One region of the Thiorhodovibrio litoralis genome, then DNA from elsewhere that is predicted to be linked to it. Evidence: predicted binding sites of a transcription regulator. Region 1 holds the regulator's gene; each other region holds the start of a gene.

What was found. The regulator sigma-54, encoded in region 1, starts transcription at its own class of promoters, with help from an activator protein. The targets are predictions, from matches to a motif close to TGGCANGNTNCNTGCTT.
Region 2: the regulator sigma-54 is predicted to act here: its motif matches at 2,602-2,618, upstream of glnA (glutamate--ammonia ligase).
Region 3: the regulator sigma-54 is predicted to act here: its motif matches at 3,835-3,851, upstream of Thiosp_RS04160 (PspA/IM30 family protein).
Region 4: the regulator sigma-54 is predicted to act here: its motif matches at 2,693-2,709, upstream of nifH (nitrogenase iron protein).

Annotation. Positions count from the first base shown of each region.
Region 1 is NZ_CP121473.1:4,705,748-4,710,920, reverse strand. It holds gene Thiosp_RS21480 (PTS sugar transporter subunit IIA) at 1-432, opposite strand, end outside; gene hpf (ribosome hibernation-promoting factor, HPF/YfiA family) at 550-918, opposite strand; gene Thiosp_RS21470 (RNA polymerase factor sigma-54) at 1,065-2,558, opposite strand; gene lptB (LPS export ABC transporter ATP-binding protein) at 2,771-3,556, opposite strand; gene lptA (lipopolysaccharide transport periplasmic protein LptA) at 3,553-4,071, opposite strand; gene lptC (LPS export ABC transporter periplasmic protein LptC) at 4,227-4,808, opposite strand; gene kdsC (3-deoxy-manno-octulosonate-8-phosphatase KdsC) at 4,830-5,173, opposite strand, start outside.
Region 2 is NZ_CP121473.1:311,639-316,811, reverse strand. It holds gene glyS (glycine--tRNA ligase subunit beta) at 1-110, opposite strand, end outside; gene glyQ (glycine--tRNA ligase subunit alpha) at 107-1,012, opposite strand; gene Thiosp_RS01475 (cation diffusion facilitator family transporter) at 1,229-2,410, shown strand; gene glnA (glutamate--ammonia ligase) at 2,731-4,137, shown strand; gene Thiosp_RS01465 (DUF4124 domain-containing protein) at 4,338-4,955, shown strand.
Region 3 is NZ_CP121473.1:928,497-933,669, reverse strand. It holds gene Thiosp_RS04180 (Bcr/CflA family multidrug efflux MFS transporter) at 1-547, opposite strand, end outside; gene Thiosp_RS04175 (clan AA aspartic protease) at 604-984, shown strand; gene Thiosp_RS04170 (hypothetical protein) at 1,017-1,445, shown strand; gene Thiosp_RS04165 (hypothetical protein) at 1,628-3,076, opposite strand; gene Thiosp_RS04160 (PspA/IM30 family protein) at 3,073-3,795, opposite strand; gene Thiosp_RS04155 (DUF302 domain-containing protein) at 4,003-4,581, opposite strand; gene Thiosp_RS04150 (cytochrome b/b6 domain-containing protein) at 4,943-5,173, shown strand, end outside.
Region 4 is NZ_CP121473.1:853,282-858,454, reverse strand. It holds gene nifD (nitrogenase molybdenum-iron protein alpha chain) at 99-1,580, opposite strand; gene nifH (nitrogenase iron protein) at 1,746-2,633, opposite strand; gene Thiosp_RS03850 (DEAD/DEAH box helicase) at 2,899-5,173, opposite strand, start outside.

The sequences.
Region 1 (5,173 bases):
CGCCAGCAGCGCGTCGGGCCCCTCAGCGTCGCGCAGCTTCTGTCGCAGCTGGTCCTGGTTGAATAGCGCGGCAAGGTCGGCCAGCAGCTGCAGATGCATTTCGTTGGCCGTCTCGGGGACCAGCAGCGCGAAGGCCAGGTCGACCGGCTGGTCGTCAATGGCATCGAAGGGAACCGGCTCGCGCATTTGGACGAAGGCGCCAATGGCGTCCGTCACTTCCGCCACCCGCGCGTGCGGCAGGGCGACGCCGTGCCCGAGCCCGGTGCTGCCGAGGCGCTCGCGCTCGAGCAGGCGGTCGAAGACGGACTCGCGGCTGAGCTCAGGCAATTCGCCGACCAGCAGTTCAGCCAGGGTCTCGAGCAGGCGCTTTTTGCTGCTGATACTGGCCGCGCCGAGCACCCGGTGTTCGACGATGAGTTGTGGGGGGAACATGGTTGGTGGCTCTCCCGTGGGAAACAAAAACCGGAGCCGGCATGACCGGCTCCGGTATGAATCAGCTAGAGACTCGAGTGATTTGCGTGCGTGATGCGATGAGTCTCTTGGCTTGGGTTAAGTCTCCGCCGGGTCCTCGCCGGGCGCGGGCTCGCTGGTGGCCGCGAGTTCGGCACTGGCGGCTTTGGCTCCCGGCGCGCGATGACTCTGGCGCTTTTCCTTGTATTTGATCACCTGACGGTCGAGTTTGTCGATCAGTCCGTCAATGGCGGCGTACATGTCTTCGTGCGTGGCGTCGGCAAAAACACTGGCGCCATTGATGAGCAGCGTGGCTTCCGCCTTTTGGCGGAGCTTCTCGACGGTCAGTATGACGTGCGCGTTGATGACATGGTCGAAATGGCGCTCCAGGCGGGAAAATTTATTATCGACATAGTCCTTAAGCGGCTCGGTGATGTCGATATGATGACCTGTGAGCTTGATTTGCATAGATTGTCTCTCCTGGATGATCGAACGCAACGATGGCGGCTACGCCAGCCCTGGGGGATTTCATCACAAAGGAAGCCCTTAGTGAAAATCGCGGTTAGTGAAAACTCCGGTTAGTGAAAATGCCGGTTAGTGAAATCCCCGGGCGGTCAGGCGAGGCGCTTACGCTCGTTTGAGGGCGGTATGCCCATGGCTTCGCGGTATTTGGCGACTGTCCGCCGCGCCACCTTGATGCCTTGATCAGATAAAACATCCGCGATTTTGTTGTCGCTCAGAGGCTTGTTGGGCGTCTCGGCAGCGACCAGTTTGCGGATGAAGGCTCTGATGGCGGTGGACGAACATTCGCCTCCTGAAGTCGTGTTGACATGGCTTGAGAAAAAATACTTAAACTCGAGAGTGCCCCTCGGTGTGTGCATGTATTTCTGCGTGGTGACGCGCGAGACGGTGGATTCGTGCAGCTCGAGTGTCTCGGCGATATCGCGCAACACCAACGGACGCATGGCTTCTTCGCCGAAGTCGAAGAAGTCCTGCTGCAGCTCGACAATTTTGCTCGCGACGCGCAGCACGGTGTCGTTGCGGCTGAGCAGGCTTTTGATGAACCACTGGGCTTCCTGTAGGTGGGATTTCATGCACTGGTTGTCGGCTGCCTTGTCGGCACGACGAATGAGCTGGCGGTAGCTCTCGTTGACGCGGATTCTCGGTGTGGTGTCCGGATTAAGCTCCACTGTCCAACGGCCGTTGCGCCGACGCACGAGTACGTCTGGCTTAATGTACTCGGGGCGCACCTCGGTCACGGCGGAGCCGGGGCGCGGGTTGAGCGAGCGGATCAGACTCAGTGCCCTGGCGAGGTCGTCGTCGCCAAGTTTGGTGCTGCGTCGCATGCTGTCGAGGTCGTTGCGCGCCAAGGCGTCAAAATGGTGCTCGCAGATGGCCAGGGCATGGTCGCGCTGCGGCTGGACGTCAGTGAGCTGACGCAGTTGCAGAATCAGGCACTCGCGCAGATCGCGCGCGGCGATTCCGGCAGGGTCGAAGGACTGAATACGATGCAGCACGGCATCGATCTCGTCGCGCTCCAGATCGGGGTCGTTGAGAATGTCTGGCAGTTCATCGAGGTCGAGACGCAGATAACCATCGGCGTCGATGGCGTCGATCAATGCCTCGGCAACGGCTCGGTCGCGTTCCCCGAAACGGGTCAGGTTGAGCTGCCAGTCGATGTGATCGTGCAGCGTCTGCGGGCGAGAGCGCTGCGCGAAGAGATCGAAGTCATTGCCGTCGCTGCCGTTGTTGCTTGGCGCGCTGCCGCTTGCTGTGTAGCTGTCGAAGGTATCGGCCCACTGACTGTCGGTCGGCAGCTCGGCCGGCATGTCATCGCGCTCAGGGCGCAGGGAGTCGTCGATGCGGGCGTCCTCGATCTGCCGTTCAATGTCACGCGCGGAGATGTCCTCAAGGCCCGTGCCCTGGTCGCCGAGGCTTTGCTCTGGCGGATCATCGTCAGCGCTCTCGAGCATCAGGTTGGATTCAAGCGCCTGCTGGATTTCCTGCTGCAGGTCCAGGGTGGAGAGTTGCAGAAGCTTGATGGCCTGCTGCAGCTGCGGCGTCATCGTCAGCTGCTGGCCGAGGCGCAGTTGAATGGTCTGCTTCATCGCGACGCTTTCGGTCAGACTCCGGCGTGATCAGGCATGAAGAGAAGGGTTCTCGCAGCGAATGAAACTTGCATAGGCATTCTTGATTGTAGCTGATCTTTTCCGCCTCGACGCAAGCTGGGGAGCGCGATCGGCTTTTGTCAGCGCCACGACCGTGGTGGCCTGGGGGCGAATGTGTTCGTGGGAAACGTTAGCAGCGCAACAGCGTCGGCTTACAGGCGGAAATGCTCTCCGAGGTAAACCGTGCGAACCTGGGTGTTGGCAAGCAACTCGGAGGGCGCGCCCTCGGCGATGACTTGGCCGTCGCTGATGATGTATGCGCGATCGCAGATGTCGAGCGTCTCGCGGACATTATGGTCGGTCACCAGCACCCCGATGCCGCGCTCGCGCAGATGAGTAATGATCTTCTTGATATCGACCACGGCGATGGGGTCGACACCGGCGAAGGGTTCGTCAAGCAGCATGATCTTCGGCTCGACCGCCAGGGCGCGGGCGATTTCGAGCCGTCGGCGCTCGCCGCCGGACAGACTCAGCGCCATGGATTCGGCGATATGCGCGATGCCGAGCTCGTCGAGCAGCGCCTCGCACAGCTGCCGGCGCTGGCGCTCGTCGAGTTCCGGGCGGGTCTCGAGCACGGCCATCAGGTTGTCGGTGGCGCTCAGCTTGCGAAATACCGAGGGCTCCTGGGCCAGGTAGCTCAGGCCGCGCCGGGCGCGGGCATGCATGGGTGCGAGGCTGACGTCCTCGCCGGCGAGCAGGATGCGCCCGCCATCTGCGGCCACCAGGCCGACGATCATGTAAAAGCTGGTTGTCTTGCCGGCACCATTGGGGCCGAGCAGTCCCACCACCTCGCCAGCGCTGACGCTGATGTTGACGCCATCAACGACCCGGCGCCGACGATAACTCTTGGCCAGACCCTCGGCCTGCAGGGCCAGGTGAGCGGAGCGGGGGCGGGAGCTGGAGCCAGCAGCCGACTTGGCGGGGGAGGCGGTGGTCATTCCTCTTCTGGTGTGATGGTGATCTTGACCCGCTCGCGCCCCTGCGCGCTGGTGCCGGCGGTAACGCGCTCGGTCTTGCGGTTGTAGACGATACGATCGCTGGCGAAGCGATCCTGCCCTTGGGTCAGTACCGCGCGGTCAATCAAGGTGAGCTCGTCACGGTCGGCATTGTATTCCATCCGCTGGGCGCGTCCGAGAACGGGCTCGGTTTCGCCTTCTGTCATTTGGCGATATTTCGCCGGGTTGCCCACGGCGACGATGGTGCGCGGCTGGCGATCCTGACGGTGTTCGACCTGAACCTCGTCGGCAAGAATCCGCATGCTCCCCTGTTGCACCTCGACACTGCCGATGTAGCGGCTTTGGGAGGTCTGTTCGTCGAGTTCCACGGCATCGGCCTCAATGAACAACGGCTGGCCCTGATCGCTGTCGAGTGCGAACGCCGGTGCGACAGTCAGTACATTGAGACAAAACAGAATCAGAGACAGTCTGAAAGCTGGATTATTGTCGGGTCGCATGGCAGGAAGGGTCCGGGTTCGGTGATTGCATTGTCTGGGTGAGGGGCGGGAATAGGCCTGTTTTTCAAACTTGGCGTTCGCAATTGCGTTTCGCTATTGGGCTGGGCGTGTCTGGCCTCGAAGTGTCTGGCCTCGAAGTGTCTGGCCTCGGCGGGTCATTTCTTGTCCGTCGCGATTCTTGCGCGCACCCGCCCGAAAAACTTGCCGTGCATGGGCTCACTGTACCAGAAGCGCATGCCGTCAATAGCTGTCAGGCGGTCCGGGCCGCGCTCAAGCTCGACGAAGCGATCAGTTTCTGCCAGCCGATCGTCTGGAAAAAGCTCGATTTCGCTGGTCGCGAAGGCCATGGCATCCGTCTCAGAGGTGGCTGCGCGTTGTGCGCGCACAGCGCCGCTCAGCAGGATGCGCTCGCTCCCGGCCGAAACCCAACCAGAGTCCGAACTGATCCGCCAAGGTGGCGCCTGGTCGTTGTACAGGATCATGCGCGGCTGGTCGAGTTCGGTGCTGTCGTCCTCCGGATAGTGACGCAACTGCTTGGCGTTGAGTCGGCGGGCAGGCTGTCCGGAGATATTCAGCTCAATCGCGCGAAGACCATCGACGATGTAATCCGGCTGTCCGCTCTGATACGCGTCTGGGGGTTCAACCGTCTGTCGCGTGCGCTGCGCAAACCAGCCGCCGAGCAAACCGAGCAGCACAACCGCGAAGGCGAGCAAACGTTGGCGGCGATGGGCGAGCATCAGTGGTCAGCTGGCTGTTGCCTAGACGGCCTGAGGGGGCGGGGGCGGGAGGTAGCGTGCAAGCATCGGATCGAGTGTGTCTTGAGCGCGCATGATGAATTCGCACACCTCTCGTGCGGCGCCATGCCCCCCGCCCTTTTCCGTTTGCCAGTGACAATGTGCTTTCACCAGCGGATGCGCATCAGCCACCGCGATGCCGAGCCCGACCCGCGAGAGAATCGGCACGTCGACGACATCGTCGCCGACGTAGGCGAAAGCATTGTCCTCAAGCCGCAGTCGTTCCTTGAGCTCGGCATACGCGGGTAACTTGTCGCGCCGCCCTTGATAGATGTGGCGGATACCGAGGCTTTCCATGCGCAGTCGCA
Region 2 (5,173 bases), 1.1 Mb from region 1:
AAGGCTTCCGCCAGGCGCGGCAGGGCGACCGGCGGGAGTTCTTCGGTGCCGATTTCAATCAGCAGGTCGCCCGTATTGCTACTCAGGTTCGTGGTTGTGGCAGTGCTCATGCGGCCCTCCGTTCGCTTTGCTCAGCCAGCATCGGAAAGCCCAGCGCCTCGCGCGATTGGTAATAGCCCTCGGCCACCGCGCGGGCCAGGGTGCGCACGCGCAGGATGAAGCGCTGGCGCTCGGTCACGGAGATCGCCCCGCGGGCATCGAGCAGGTTGAACAGGTGGGAGGCTTTCAGCACCTGCTCATAAGCCGGCAGCGGCAGGCCGAGCTCGGCGAGATGGCGACTTTGGCGCTCGGCGACATCGAATTGTTCGAACAATGCCGGGACCTCGGCATGCTCGAAGTTGTAGGCCGATTGCTCGACCTCGTTCTGGTGGTAGACATCGCCATAGGTCACGCGCGCCTCGGGGGTCTGCTTCCACAGCAGGTCGAAGACATTCTCGACCCCCTGCAGATACATGGCGATGCGCTCGAGCCCGTACGTGATCTCGCCGCTGACCGGGCGGCATTCCAGCCCGCCCACCTGCTGGAAGTAAGTAAACTGCGTGACCTCCATGCCATTGAGCCAGACCTCCCAGCCCAGGCCCCAGGCGCCGAGAGTGGGGGATTCCCAGTTATCCTCAACAAAGCGGATATCATGCACCAGCGGGTCGATGCCGAGGGTCTTCAAGGACTCGAGATAGAGCTCCTGAATGTCCGCCGGCGAGGGCTTGAGCAGCACCTGATACTGGTAGTAGTGCTGCAGCCGGTTGGGGTTCTCGCCATAGCGCCCGTCGGTCGGGCGACGGCTGGGCTGCACATAGGCCGCGCGCCAGGGCTCGGGGCCGATGGCGCGCAGGAAGGTTGCCGGATGAAAGGTCCCGGCGCCCACTTCCATGTCATAGGGCTGCACGATCAAGCAGCCGCGCTCGGCCCAGAACTGCTGCAGCCTGAGAATGAGATCCTGAAAATCCAGCACCTGAGACTCCGACCCCTGAGCATGAGACCTCTGGGACTGAGCCCCCTGAGAATTTGATCCAGCAGTGCCTGGCACGCAAACCTCCGATTAAATAGGCAACCAAACAGGCAACCAAACAGGAAAGCGCCCCAGTATAAAGGCTTGTCGCAAATCGCGCGCTAGCGGCGAGGCAGCAAAGGTAATGGAGCGGTACACTGTCACCATGGTGAAGGCATTATGAGTAGTGAAGCCCATCAGCAGGACGAGCGCGGCGCTAGTGATTGGAAAGCGGAACGCGTGAGCGCCATCGCGCGCACCAGTTTGGTGGCGGCGATCAGCAATGCGCTGCTTGCGGTGGGCAAGATCCTCTGCGGCTGGTTTGGCAATTCCCATGCGTTGATTGCCGACGGGGTGCATTCGGTCTCCGATTTGGCCTCGGACGCGCTGGTCTACTTTGCCGGACGGCACGCCGGGGAGGCACCGGATGCCGAACATCCCTATGGGCACCAGCGGTTCGAGACGGTCGCGACACTGGTGCTTGGTTTCTTCCTGGCGGCGGTGGCGCTTGGCATCGGCTGGGATGCAGTGGAGCGCCTGTTTCAGCCCGAGCAACTGCTGCAGCCGAGTTGGTTGGCGCTGGCTGCTGCCGGGGTCTCAATTTTGGTCAATGAGGCGCTTTTCTGGTACACCCTGGTCTATGCTCGCCGGGTGCGCTCAGACATGCTGCGCGCCAATGCCTGGCATCATCGCAGCGACGCAATTTCATCCATCGTAGTGCTGATCGGCATCGCCGGCACCCTGGCGGGCTTGAGCTATCTGGACGCCATCGCTTCGGTGCTGGTAGCGGTGATGATTGCCAAGATTTCCTGGGATCTGGGCAAGGAGGCGGTTGGCGAGCTGGTCGATGCTGGCCTGGAACCGGCGCGCGTGCGCGAGATTCGCCAAGCCATTGCCGGACTTGCCGATGTGCGCGACTTGCACATGCTGCGCACCCGCACCCACGGTGGTCAGGCCAGCGCTGACGTCCATATACTGGTCGATCCCTACATCAGCGTCTCGGAAGGGCACATGATCACCGTGCTGGTGGAGCAGCGGTTGAAGGCCGGCTTCGACGAGATCAACGAGGTCATCGTCCATATCGACCCGGAAGATGACGAAGCCCGCCCGGTCAGGGCCGACCTGCCATTGCGTGCCGAGGCGCTGCAGAAGCTCGAGCAGCTCTGCGCCGGGATTCCGCAATTCGCCGAGCGCCGCCGGGTGCTGCTGCATTACCTGCACGGCGCGCTTGAGGTCGAGATTCTGCTGCCGCTTGGGCTCTCGACCGATCCGGGAAGCGAGCCAGAGAAGCTCGCGAGTCACATCCGGCACGCGATCACCAAAGACCCGGTGTTCCGCCACGCGCGGGTTTACTTTGGCTGATGCCTTGACCGCCGGGCGCGCAAACGCTGTTCTCGGTCTGATGCGTTTGGTCTGATGCACCCGTGCTGCTCGCCAGCAGCATGCACGAACGTGGTGCGCTGAGCGCTTCACTTGCACAGCACTGGTGCGTAGCCGCATTCAAAAAGAGCGCAACGCTCTGTCCTGATGCTGCTTCTCTGCCTGCGTCCTTATGGCATGATCTCTGCTTTCCGCTGTGCCAGCCGTTGGCATTTACCCTCACTCAAAATCCAACTGATCTGCATCCAACTGATCTGCAATGGCAGACCAAAATTCCGCTCACCCGAATGGAGAATTGCTAGATGTCCGCAAAGGTAATGAAACTGATCAAAGACGAGGACGTGAAGTTCGTCGACCTGCGCTTCACCGACAGCCGTGGCAAGGAGCAGCATGTCTCGATGCCAGCGTCCATGGTTAACGATAGCCTGTTCCAGGACGGCAAGATGTTCGACGGCTCCTCAATCGCCGGCTGGAAAGGCATCGAGGCCTCGGATATGGTGCTGATGCCAGAGGCTGACACGGCGGTGATGGACCCCTTCACCGACGAAAAAACCATGATCATCCGCTGCGACATTCTCGAGCCCGCCACCATGCAGGGCTATGAGCGCGACCCACGCTCGGTCGCCAAGCGGGCTGAGGCGTATCTCAAGTCCACCGGCATTGCCGACACGGCTTTCTTTGGTCCAGAGCCTGAGTTCTTCGTGCTCGACGACGTGCGCTGGGGTGCCAGCATCAGCGGCGCCTTTTACAAAGTTGACTCCGAGGAAGCGCAGTGGAACTCAGAGCGCGTGTTCGAGGATGGCAACATGGGCCATCGCCCGGGCCTCAAGGGTGGCTACTTCCCGGTTCCTCCCGTTGACTCGCTGCACGACCTGCGCTCCGCCATGTGTCTGGCGATGGAAGAGATGGGGCTGAAGGTCGAGGTGCACCACCACGAAGTGGCCACCGCAGGTCAGTGTGAGATCGGCACCGTGTTTGACACCCTGGTCAAGCGTGCTGACATGAATCAGATTCTCAAATACTGCGTGCACAACGTGGCGCACTCCTACGGCAAAACAGCCACCTTCATGCCCAAGCCGCTGGTCGGTGACAACGGCAATGGCATGCACGTGCATCAGTCCCTGGGCAAGGGCGGGCAGAATATTTTCAGTGGCGACAAGTACGCTGGCCTGTCTGAGAACGCGCTCTATTACATCGGCGGCATCATCAAGCATGCGCGTGCGCTGAATGCGTTCACCAATTCCTCCACCAACTCCTATAAGCGTCTGGTGCCGGGTTTCGAGGCGCCGGTCATGCTGGCTTACTCGGCTCGCAACCGTTCGGCCTCGGTGCGCATCCCCCATGATGCCAACCCCAAGGCCGCGCGTATCGAGGTGCGCTTCCCGGACAGCACGGGTAACCCCTATCTGTCCTTCGCGGCCATGATGATGGCCGGCCTCGACGGTATCCAGAACAAGATCCATCCGGGCGACCCGATGGACAAGGACCTCTACGACCTGCCGCCGGAGGAGGAAAAGACCATTCCGCAAGTGTGCTATTCGCTCGACCAGGCACTCGACGAACTCGACAAGGATCGCGAGTTCCTGACCGCCGGCGGTGTCTTCACCGACGACGTCATCGACGGCTACATCGCACTCAAGATGGATGAAGTCACGCGCCTTCGCATGACCACCCATCCGGTGGAGTTCGACCTCTACTACAGCTGCTGATACAGCTGCCGGGGCCGCGAGCCTCGCGGAGTGCCGGTTGGCGCTCCGCGAACCACGGCAGCCAAGTCAGCCCGCGCGCCGGAGCAACCGGCCGCGGGTTTTTTTTGCCACCACCCCGGAGCACCGCCACCAACGTTGTCGCCGCGGGATATCTGCACTAACATTCTGGATATCCAATCATCGCCGCTGGGTGCATCGCCATGCCGACGCTTTCTGCCATCCCCACCGACCGCCGCGCCGACCATCCTCGGGCAGAGCCTGGGCTTTTTCCGAGATCCGCGCTCTCCCGCAGGTTCTGGATACCGCGCCTGCTACTCACCTGTGTGGTGCTGAGCTTCCCAGCCTGGTGCGGCGCCCAAGCCTACAAGGGAGTCGATGCCGAGGGACGTGTCATCTATTCCGATCAGCCATTGCCGGATGCTGAAGCCATCCCGCTGCCACGCCGCTCCTCAGGCGAAAACGCCGGGCAGGAGACGGGGGAAGATGCTGGGCAGCAAGGCGCCATGCTCGGCCCTTACGAGCAGTTCGCCGTGGTGGCGCCGTCCGCGGGCGAGACCCTGGAATCCGCCGAAGGCAAGGTACAGGTCAGCCTGATGCTGAGCCCGCCGCTCGAGACCGAGCACAAGCTCGCGGTGCAAGTCGACGGAACGCCGGTTGATGGTCTCAACGGGCGCACGCAATTTCAGCTACAGGGCCTGCCTCCCGGCAGCCATCAGGTCCAGGCACAGATTCTCGATCCAACGGGCGCGGTTCTGGCGCAGACAGCGCTTTTGTCATTCAACCTGCTGACCACCCCGACCCCGGCAGATCAGCCCTGATCATGCCGAGCCGCGCTAGCAGGGTCATTCACCCTGGCAGCGCCCGCACATTTTTGGTGCGAATTCTCGCCGTTGACGTTGCGCCCTGCCCCGTCGGTCAACGCAAACAGCGCTGCGCTGCAAGCACTCATGCGGATTCAGGCCGGCTGGCCTGGTTATTGCTAACTACCTCAGGGTGTCCGTGGCCCTAAGCCGTGGCTTGAATCCAAGGTGCCAGC
Region 3 (5,173 bases), 1.7 Mb from region 1:
ACACCCAGCGCCAGGAACCGACCAACAGCACCAGACTGCCGAGGCTCGGGGCGATCAGGGGTGCCAACCCCATGACCAGCATCACCAGCGTCATCACCCGCGCGTAATCGTCGCGCGCGAAGCGATCGCGCACCAGTGCCGGGATGGTCACGGCAATGGCCGCGCCGCCGACTGCCTGGAGACTCCGGCTCACCAGCAGCCAGGTCATCGACGGAGCCAGCGCGCAGCCCAGGACGCCGAGGGCGAAAAGCGCTAGCCCGCCGCCTGTCAGCGGTCGGCGCCCGCGCACATCTGACAAGGGCCCGAGCAGCAGCTGAGCGCTGGCGAAAAACCCCAGATACAGGGTGACGCTGAGTTGCGCGTGCCGGATGTCGCTACCCAGATCGCGCGCAAGCGCTGGCAAACTGGGCAGGTAGAGATCGATGGCGAACGGCGTCAGGGCGGCCAGCGCCCCGAGGGTGATCAGCAAGAGTGGATGCAGGGACGCGCGGATGATCAGGTTATCTCCGTTTGGCTGGGTTGGGCCGGGCGAACGGGTTGGGCGCATGTCGGCGAAATCCTCTGTTACACTTGCGCATACCTGAAACATCATAGGCGTTTCACATGGGGCATGTATTCACAAACCTGGAACTCAGCAATCCTCGTAAACCCGAGCTTGGCCCCATGAATGTCAAGGCGCTAGCCGATACAGGTGCATTAATGTTGTGCATCCCCGAACATGTTGCACTGCAACTCGAACTCGACCAAGAATCGGTTCGCGAGGTGACTGTTGCTGATGGACGCAAACAAAATGTCCCTTACGTCGGCCCAATCAAAGTGGCCTTTGGTCAGCGCTTCTGTTACGTCGGCGCCTTGGTGTTGGGCGATGAAGTATTACTTGGCGCTGTTCCCATGGAGGATATGGATCTCGTGGTGAATCCTGCCAAAAGGGAGATCACTGTTGATCCGGCAAGCCCAAATATTCCTCATGCTCGGGTGAAGTAGCTGATCCGTCGCGTCAAAAGAAGGTAAGAATCATGGCATCGACAACAAAAATGTGGGTTAAAGACCCTCATTCCGGTGGAGTAAAAATTCCTGATAGAATAAAAGAAAAGATCAAGGACCGCATTGAATGCTACGCCAATACGAATTACGCTGGAAAGTTCACGCGCATTGACGTGCGTTTCCGAGGCTACTTTTGTTATATCGATGCCTACCAGGAACCTTTCGTGCCAGAAGATTTTGATCCAGCGCTATTCAATGAAACACGCGAAGACCGCATTGAGCGGTTAAGAAACGCACCGATAAAATTATGCCGATTGAGATACAAAGGTGACGAGAACAACTGGACCTTGGACTTTTATTCTTATAGCCACGACAAATATCAGCCAAGTGTCTTCACTCACGGCGGTTTCTACGGCACACCTGAGCAAGCATTGCAAAGCGCGGCGATGTTCTTGGAGTAGCCACCTAGGCTCTCGGACAGCTCCGACAGATTGGTGGCGATGAAGGTCTGATCGAGCCCGCGCGCGAAACCGCGCTCGGCGGCGCTCAAGCGGGATTTGGACATTATTTATTGAGCGGAAAAATTTAAGCGCTGCCGCCTGGCGCGGCGGCAGCGCAACACGCGGGTACTTTTAAGCTGTGCTCAATCGGCGTCAGCGAAATGGGCACGCCACCCCGACAGCCCGGTCTTGAGCCGCTCACCATGCCGCTCAAGCGCAGAGCCGGCGATGATGATAGCGATGCCGAGCAGCACCAGGGCACTCCAGCCGCCGAGGCTGAAGTGCTCGAGCGCTTCAGTCGCCAGCGTAGCCAGTGCCGCCAGCGCGGTGATCAGGCCGGTAGCGAACAGCAGGCGGCCCTTGATGACATAACCGAAGCCGAGCGCGGCCACGCCCGCGAGCAAGGCTACCAGGGCCAGGCCAAAGCCACCATGGATACCCAGATCGAGCAGAAGGCTTAAGCTCATGAGCATAACCGCAGTGCTCTGGTAGCCGCAGCTGCGCGATCCGGTCAGGCGCGAGAGGTCGAGCAGCAGGGCACCAAGGATGGCGGCACTCAGGGGCAGGTAAACGACCTCGGCCAGCGACCAGGCCGGCAGCAGGGAAGCGCCCGCCAGCGCGGTGACCATCACGGCCATCGCCACCGCCAGCGCCTCCACCAGGCCACGCCAGGCGCTGCCGGGTGCCATGCTCACCAGCAAGAAGCGCAGCGCCAGGTAGCCGAGCAGGCTCAGGGTGGTGACAAAGAGCGTGTCCGGCGCATAGAGCCACAGGCTGCGCCCGCCGAGAATCAGCAAGGGCAGCAACAGCACCGCGCGCGCAAAGCGGCCCTCGGCGGTTGCCAGGGCCGGATCGCGCCGGCGCAACTGCAAGCCGAGCAGCCCCAAGGTCAATGCCAGCCCGACCAACAAGGCGGAGATCATGGCATCACTGCGGGTCGGTATCAGCAGGGCGGCATTGCTCAACAGATAAAGCCCGCTCAAGCCCGCAACCGAGTCCCTTGCCATGACGCGAAAGCCCAGCCACACCGACAGCACGAGCACCAGCAGACTGGCACCGCTCAGCAGCAGCGCCGGTCCCATCGCGAGATGGCCTTGGGACTGGGTCCAGATGGACGCGGCAGCAGCCATGCCGGCCGGGGCATCCCAGCTCAGGAAGGGATAGGTCAAGCCGCCGAGAAAGGCGAAATTCACCGGCACAGCGGCCAACGCCAGGGCGATGAACAGGCGTGCCCCTTTGTTCTCACGCAGCCAGTGGCCGCTGGCCAGTCCGGCCAGGGTCAGCGCCAGGGTATGGCCGAGCAGCAGCAGGCTGCGGCTCAGATCATCGCTGTCGCGCCAGCCCTCGAACAGGTAAAGCACGAAGGCGGCGACGATGACCAGTCCACCAAGACTGCGCAGCAACAGGGACAAGGTCAGGCGCGGGGAGCGCATCGGCGCGGCACCACCGGAGACTGCGCCGGGCGCGGTAGCCGACCATGACTGAGCGGGTGCGGATGTCGCTGCGCGATTGACCGCCTCCTCCTCAGCAATGTCCAGGGCATCGGCATCCAGACAAAGGGCTTCATTGCGAGTCACGGCGAAGGCGCTCATTGCACACCTCCCGCAGGCGCGGCCGCCGCTGCATTGGCATCGGCATGACCACGGCGCAGCGCGGTAAGCTCCGCGTGCAAGGCAGCGCGCTCTTCGGCGACCAGGAATTCCTCTTCAAAAGGGTCACTCCCCACCGCATGCAGCCCCACAGCATTCAATTGGGCCGACTGATCTGCAGCCATTTCCGCCTCGGTCAGGCGAATCTCCCAACGCTCGAAGGTCTCATCCAAATCCAGTTGCGGATCGCACTCGGCCTCGCGCACCCGCACCGCGGCGTCCGCGGTCGCCTCGCGACTGCGCATCAGCGAGCGCCGATGGGCGAGCTGAGCGACCCGCTCGCGCAGGGCGTCGATGTCCGCTGCCAGCCGTCGCTCGACCGATTGATGCTGCTGCCAGGCCTGCTCCAGCGATGCCGCCTCGCGCGCTGCTTGACGCGCGCGCTTCAGGCACTGCAGGGCTTTCTCCTCGCCGGCGGCATTGGGTTCGCAAGATAGCGCACGCTCGCGCCAGTTGCGCTCGTCGGTGCGCCGCTCCTCGAGCTGACGGCGCAGCGCCTCGCCGTCGCGCTGCAAGCGCTGATAACGCACCTTGGCTTGTGCATAGAGCCGCCGGCTTTCGCGGATGCCGACTTCAACCACGGCATCATGGTTTTCCAGATCCCCGACCAGCCGATCGAGCCGAGTCGAGACGGCGACAGTGAAACGTTTGATCAATGACATGACATGCTCCTCGATGAATTGCGAATGGCATTTCATGCATGTCAGTAAGCGTGCCAGTTTCCTGTTAGCGCTGATTCCCTCTTTTTGTCAATAACTTACCGTCCACCTCAGAGCGCCCTGCCGCAAAACCTCAGCGAGCGAAAAGACAATTTATGACGGCTTGCCATACAAAATTTGTACAATGCGCATCAGCGCCCGCCGCGCAAGTCAAAATTCGCCAGCGGCTCCACCTTCCATGATGGCACGAAGCGTATTGCGCACCTGAATCGCTGATTCTTTCAGATCCGGCGGCAGCTCCGTTCCACCGTAGATCATCAAGTCGAGATTCATGCTGTAGAGCTTCAAATTGCCTTCAGCGTCTTCCACCAACGCAATCCGGCACGGCATAAAACCGCTGTATTCGTTGCGATACTCCAGCATCATGCGCCCGACGCGCGCATCGCAGAAGGAGAGAAAGTTAACGTAGCGATACTCCTCGCCAGTGATGGCCTCAATCTGCTTGTAGAAGGGCGATTCGCCGACAAAAAGCAAGTTTTTAGAGATTGCGATGCTTTTCATCGACTCAATCACGTCCTCGGCAGTCAGTCCGTCCTCGACCGGAACCGACCACATCATGGCGACTCCGGGATCACCGGTTTCAAGCAGGCGCTGAGCAAGCTCACCATAGAAGCGACTGAACTCGGGGTCAAAACCGGCCACAGCCGAACTAAAGCGGACATAGCCGTAGCCAAGTGCAAGCACCGAGACAAGACCGATGATGGCGAGCAGATTGCGAATAATTTTCATCCATATCCTCCAAGAGCAGCGGGCGCCGCGTGTGGTTCTTTGATTGACGATCTTAAAGCATTTGTCGATAGATCTCAGCGCGCGGCGACTCGCGCCTTCGGCAGCAGCGGCGAAACGCCGCCCTCTCACTCGCTGTCTAGCAACCACCCCGGCACGTCAGGCTCCTTGACTTGCCCTTCTTGCAAAACAGCGACCAAGGCGGCCGTCGTTTGCATTCCCTATCCCTTGTGAGAAGTGCTAAAGTCACCTCGCCAAGGTGGAAACGATAATTATCAACCAGAAAAAACGCTGGGACTTCCTTGAGTCTCGTGGGAGTCATTCCGCGGGGTGACGGGGAGCACAAATCTTAGGAGGAGTTGCGATGCCAAGCCGCATCGAGACCAAACGAGTGGCCTGCCTATGGCTGGCGCTGCTCGGTCTTATCATCCATCCCGTCGCCTATAGCACGACGACGGACCCTGCCCCAGGGGCCACGACGGAGCTCATGATCGACCACTTCGATCCTGAGACCGGCAAGCGCATCATCCCCAACGAGCGTTGCCTGACCTGCCACGGCGATGAGCAGCATCCGATGGATGTGCGCGACGACGGC
Region 4 (5,173 bases), 1.6 Mb from region 1:
GCGCCGCTGATCTTGGTTGATCGGGTGAGGGAGGGCGCGGCTGCGCCCTCCGCCTGGTCACTTAAGGGTCACTTAAAGGTCACTTAAGCGTCAGAGTGTCAGGCCGCCGCAGCCTGTGCTGCCGACTTCTCAGCCGACTGCAGCCAGGGCGCCTGCATTCTGTTCCAGCAGGGATTGTTGATCGTCATATCCATATCCCGGGCAAAGATGGCAAAGCCGTCATAGCCGTGATAAGGACCGGAGTAATCCCATGAATGCATCTGCCGGAACGGGACACCCATCTTCTGGAAGATGTACTTTTCCTTGATACCGGAACCGATCAGATCGGGCTTGATGCGCTTGACGAATTCCTCGAACTCATAGCCAGTGACATCGTCATAGAGCAGGGTCGAGTCGCCCATGTCCTTGAGCGTGCGGTCATAGTCGTCGTTGTGCGCAAACTCATAACCGGTGCCAACCACTTCCATCCCAAGGTCTTCATAGGCGCCGATGATGTGGCGCGGACGCAGACCACCGACATAGAGCATGACCTTCTTGCCCTGCAGACGTGGCTTGTACTTGGCAACCACCGCATCGTACTCGGCCTGGTATTTGGCGATGACCTTCTCGGCATTGGCCTGAATGGTCTCGTCAAAGAAGGCGGCAATGGCGCGCAAGGACTCGGCGATCTTGGTCGGCCCAAACAGGTTGTACTCCATCCACGGAATCCCGTACTTCTCTTCCATGTGACGGGTGATGTAGTTGATGGAACGGTAGCAGTGGACCAGATTGAGCTTGACCTTGGAGGTCAGCTCCATCTCCGAAAGAGTCCCGTCGCCGGACCACATAGCCACCACGCGCAGACCCATTTCCTCAAGCAGAATGCGTGAGGACCAGGCATCACCGCCGATGTTGTAGTCACCGAGAATGGCAACGTCATAGGGGGTGGTCTCGAAGCTATTGTCGCCGTCGCGGTTGTGCAGCACCCAGTCGCGCAACGCGTCATTGGCGATATGATGACCAAGCGACTGCGACACTCCACGGAAGCCCTCGCAGCGCACCGGCACGACAGGCTTCTCGAGCTCCTTGGTCTTTTTCTTGGCGACTGCCTCAATGTCGTCGCCAATCAGACCAATGGGGCATTCCGACTGCACGCTGACGCCCTTGGCCAGCGGGAAAAGCTCGTTGATCTCGTCGATCAGCTTATCGAGCTTCTTGTCACCACCGAAGACGATGTCTTTCTCCTGAAAGTCCGAGGTGAAGTTCATGGTGGCGAAGGTATTCACACCGGTGTGGCCGACATAGTAGTTACGGCGCCCGGCGCGGGAATACTGACCGCAGCCGACAGGTCCATGGGAGATGTGGACCATGTCCTTGACCGGCCCCCAGACCACACCGCGCGAGCCCGCGTAAGCACAACCGCGAACGGTCATCACACCTGGCTGAGACTTGCGGTTGGAGGTGATGCACTTCTTGGATTGCTCCAGGCTCGGGTCATTCGCGGCCAAATGTTTGGCGCGGTCTTTCTTGGCCTTCTCGGGATACACTTCCAGGACTTCTTGAATCAAGGCCTGGGTCTCTTCACGCGTCATTGATGCCATGGTGGCGTACCTCTCGACGGCGCCGCCGCTAATCCGCGGACGGTCGCTCGATCAAAGATGAGATAAAAGGGTTCTTGGTGCCCAGGCCGGCGTGCCGCGTTGGCGGCAGGCACCGGCAGGCCAGGGCCAGGCCAGGTTCAAGAGCGGACCTTGCGCGCGTCCGTCTTAGGCCGCGACAGCCTGCTCCTCAGCTGCGGTCTTGCCGACGATGCTCTCGTCTTCCTCTTCCAGGATGCCGAACTTCATCAGCAGGTCTTCAAGCTCATCCATGGAAATCGGGGTCGGTACAACAAACATCTTGTTGTCGATGACCTTCTGCGCCAGGGTGCGGTACTCATCAGCCTGCTTGGCCTTTGGGTCATACTCGATGACCGTCATGCGGCGAATCTCAGCGCGCTGCACCACGTTATCGCGCGGCACGAAATGAATCATCTGGGTACCGAGCTGACGGGCTAGCTCAATGATCAGCTCGTCTTCGCGCGCGGTGTTACGGCTGTTACAAATCAGCCCAGCGAGACGCACGCTGCCGGATTTTGCATACTTGCAGATGCCCTTGGCGATGTTGTTGGCCGCGTACATGGCCATCATCTCGCCGGAGCAGACGATGTAGATCTCCTGCGCCTTGTTCTCGCGGATCGGCATGGCGAAACCGCCGCAGACCACGTCGCCGAGCACGTCGTAGAAGACGAAGTCCAGGTCTTCTTCATAGGCGCCTTCCTCTTCCAGGAAGTTGATCGCAGTGATAACGCCGCGGCCAGCACAGCCGACACCCGGCTCCGGGCCACCGGACTCAACGCACTTGATGCCGCCGTAACCGGTCGCCATCACATCCTCGAGCTCCAGATCCTCAACCGAGCCAGCATCTGCTGCCATCTGCATGATGGTGTCCTGCGCCTTGGAGTGCAGGATCAGGCGGGTCGAGTCGGCCTTGGGGTCGCAGCCGACGATCATGATCTTTTTGCCCAGCTCAGCCAGACCGGCGACCAGATTCTGCGTGGTGGTGGACTTACCGATACCACCCTTGCCATAGATTGCACATTGCCGTAATGCCATTGCGTTTCTCCCAGTTGCTCGCCCCTCGGGGCAGTTGTACGACGAAGTCGAATGGAGATAAGCAACAGGCGTGCCAGCCAGGAGAGGCAGCTTTAGGCAATTGATTTAACGACAAAACCTCTGGTTGTCACAGAGACTGCTGGCAGGTAGCAGAGCCGACAAAGCCACGAAGGCTGTGCGGATAACGACATGCTCGCATCAGGCGCATCATTTAAGAGAACGACCACCTCAAGCCTTTGCCACCGAGAAACCACCGGATTCCCGCTCACTGATTCCGCACCAGCTCCAGCATCTCAGCGTAGCTGAGCCGGCTACTATCGTCAGTGCCCTCAAGCAGAGCGTCGGCGAGGTCGCGTTTGTTCGCATGCAATGCCAGGATGCGCTCTTCGATGGTGTCCTTCGCGACCAGTCGGTAGATGGTGACCGGGCGCTGCTGGCCGATGCGGTGAGCGCGATCGGATGCCTGGTCTTCCACTGCCGGGTTCCACCAGGGGTCCATGTGGATGACATAGTCGGCGGCGGTCAGGTTCAGCCCCGAGCCGCCGGCGCGCAGGCTGATCAGGAACAGATCGCCCTCGCCGGACTGAAATGCCGTAACCGCCGCGCGGCGCTTGGGCTCAGGCGTGCTGCCGTCGAGGTATTGGTAGCGGATGCCGCGGTTATCGAGGTACTCGCGGATCAGCTTGAGATGATCGACGAACTGGCTGAACACCAGGGCCTTGTGGCGGTTTTCAAGCAGTTCCTCGACGATCTCGGCGAAAGCGTCGAGCTTGCTGCTCGGCAGCGGGCTGTCGGGCAGCGCCAGGCGCGGATGGCAGCAGGCGCGGCGCAGGCGCATGATCTCGGCGAACAGCTGCATGCGCTGCTGGCCAGGATTGGCGCTGGCCTGCGCGCTCTCAATGCGGTCGATGGCTTCGCGACGCACGGCCTCGTACAGGGCCTTTTCGCTGTCGCCCAGCTCAATGCTCAGGGTGATTTCGGTGCGCGGCGGCAGTTCGCTCAGTACCTCGCTTTTCAGGCGGCGCAGGATGAAGGGTCGCAGCAGCGCGCGCAGCCGGGCGCGGGCCTCGCGATCCTGATGCTGCTCGATGGGAAGGGCGAAGCGGGCGTTGAAGGACTCGAGCGAGCCAAGCAGGCCGGGGTTGATGAAGCGGAACAGATTCCACAGCTCACCGAGATGATTTTCGATCGGGGTTCCGGTCGTGATGACGCGGAAATCGCCCTGCAGCTGCATGATGGCCTGCGAGCGCTTGGTGACCGCGTTCTTGAATGCCTGCGCCTCGTCGGTGACGATGGTCTGCCAATGCACCTCGGCCAGGCGCTCGCCCTCAGTTTGCAGCAGGCCATAGCTGGCGACAATGAGATCGAAAGGGCCGGCCTGCGCGAGCATGGCGGCGCGATCACCGAGACCGAAGCGCCGGGGCTTGAGCGTTGGGGCGAAGCGCGCAGCCTCCTCAAGCCAGTTACCGCAGACAGAGGTCGGAGCCAGCACCAGCGTCGGGCCTTGCGGAGCGCGGGAGAGGATCAGCGCCAGCGCCTGCACCGTCTTGCCAAGCCCCATGTCGTCGGCGAGACAGGCACCGGCACCCCAGTGCGCCAGGCGCGCCAGCCAGCGGTAGCCTTCGATCTGATAGTCGCGCAGCTCGGCCTGCAAGGTGGAGGGGATTTTCGGCTCCAGCTCGGCCAGCTCGGCGAGGCGGGCCAGGCGTGCTTCCCACTCCGGGGAGGATTCCATCGCCATGCCATCGAGCAGCTCGGCAATGGCCGGTGCAGCCAGCGGGTGAAAGCGCCCTTTTTCGGTAAGCCCGCGCAGGCCATCGAGGCGTTTTTTGAGCGCTTCGCTGAGTGTCAGAACATCACCCTCACCGAGACGCACGAAGCGGCTGTTGGTCATCGCCTTGAGCAATTCGCGCAGCTCCAACACCCGACCGTCGTCGAGATGCAGGGCACCGCCGAGCTCGAGCCAGTCCGGCGTGCTGCTGACCCGGGCGCGCATCTGCGCGAGCCCAGCCGCCGGTGTCAGCGCGATGCGCTTGCCTTTGGGCCAGTCCAGCACCACCGCATCGCCCAGCGCTTGGAGCTGCTCGAGCGCGCTCAGCGCGGTTTCCGGATCATCGAGCTGCCAGCTCCAGGCGGTATTGTCTCCATCCTGCGTTTCCAACGCCGGGCAGTGAGCGAGCAGCTCGCGCGCCGCCGCACGTTCCTCGCTTAGCTTGCGCGTGCAGCGCAAGGCGCGACCGCTGATGTCGGCAAAGAGCGTCGCGCTGCCCTCGCCGAGGCGCAGCTGTGGGCCGCCGGCATCGCCAAAGGGATGCACGAAGAACTCCAGACTCAGCCCCTCGCCGATCGGCTTCAGATGCAGGTGCAAGCGGGCATCGGCCGGCACCGCCTCGCCTGCTTCGCTATCGGCGCCGCCGCCGATGTCCGAGTGCACCGTCAGCATCGGCGCCACCGCAGCGAGGCTTTTCAGGACCTGTCGTTCGCAATTCTTGGGAACTGAGAGGCCCTTGGCTCCAAGGATAGACATGATCTGGTAGTGT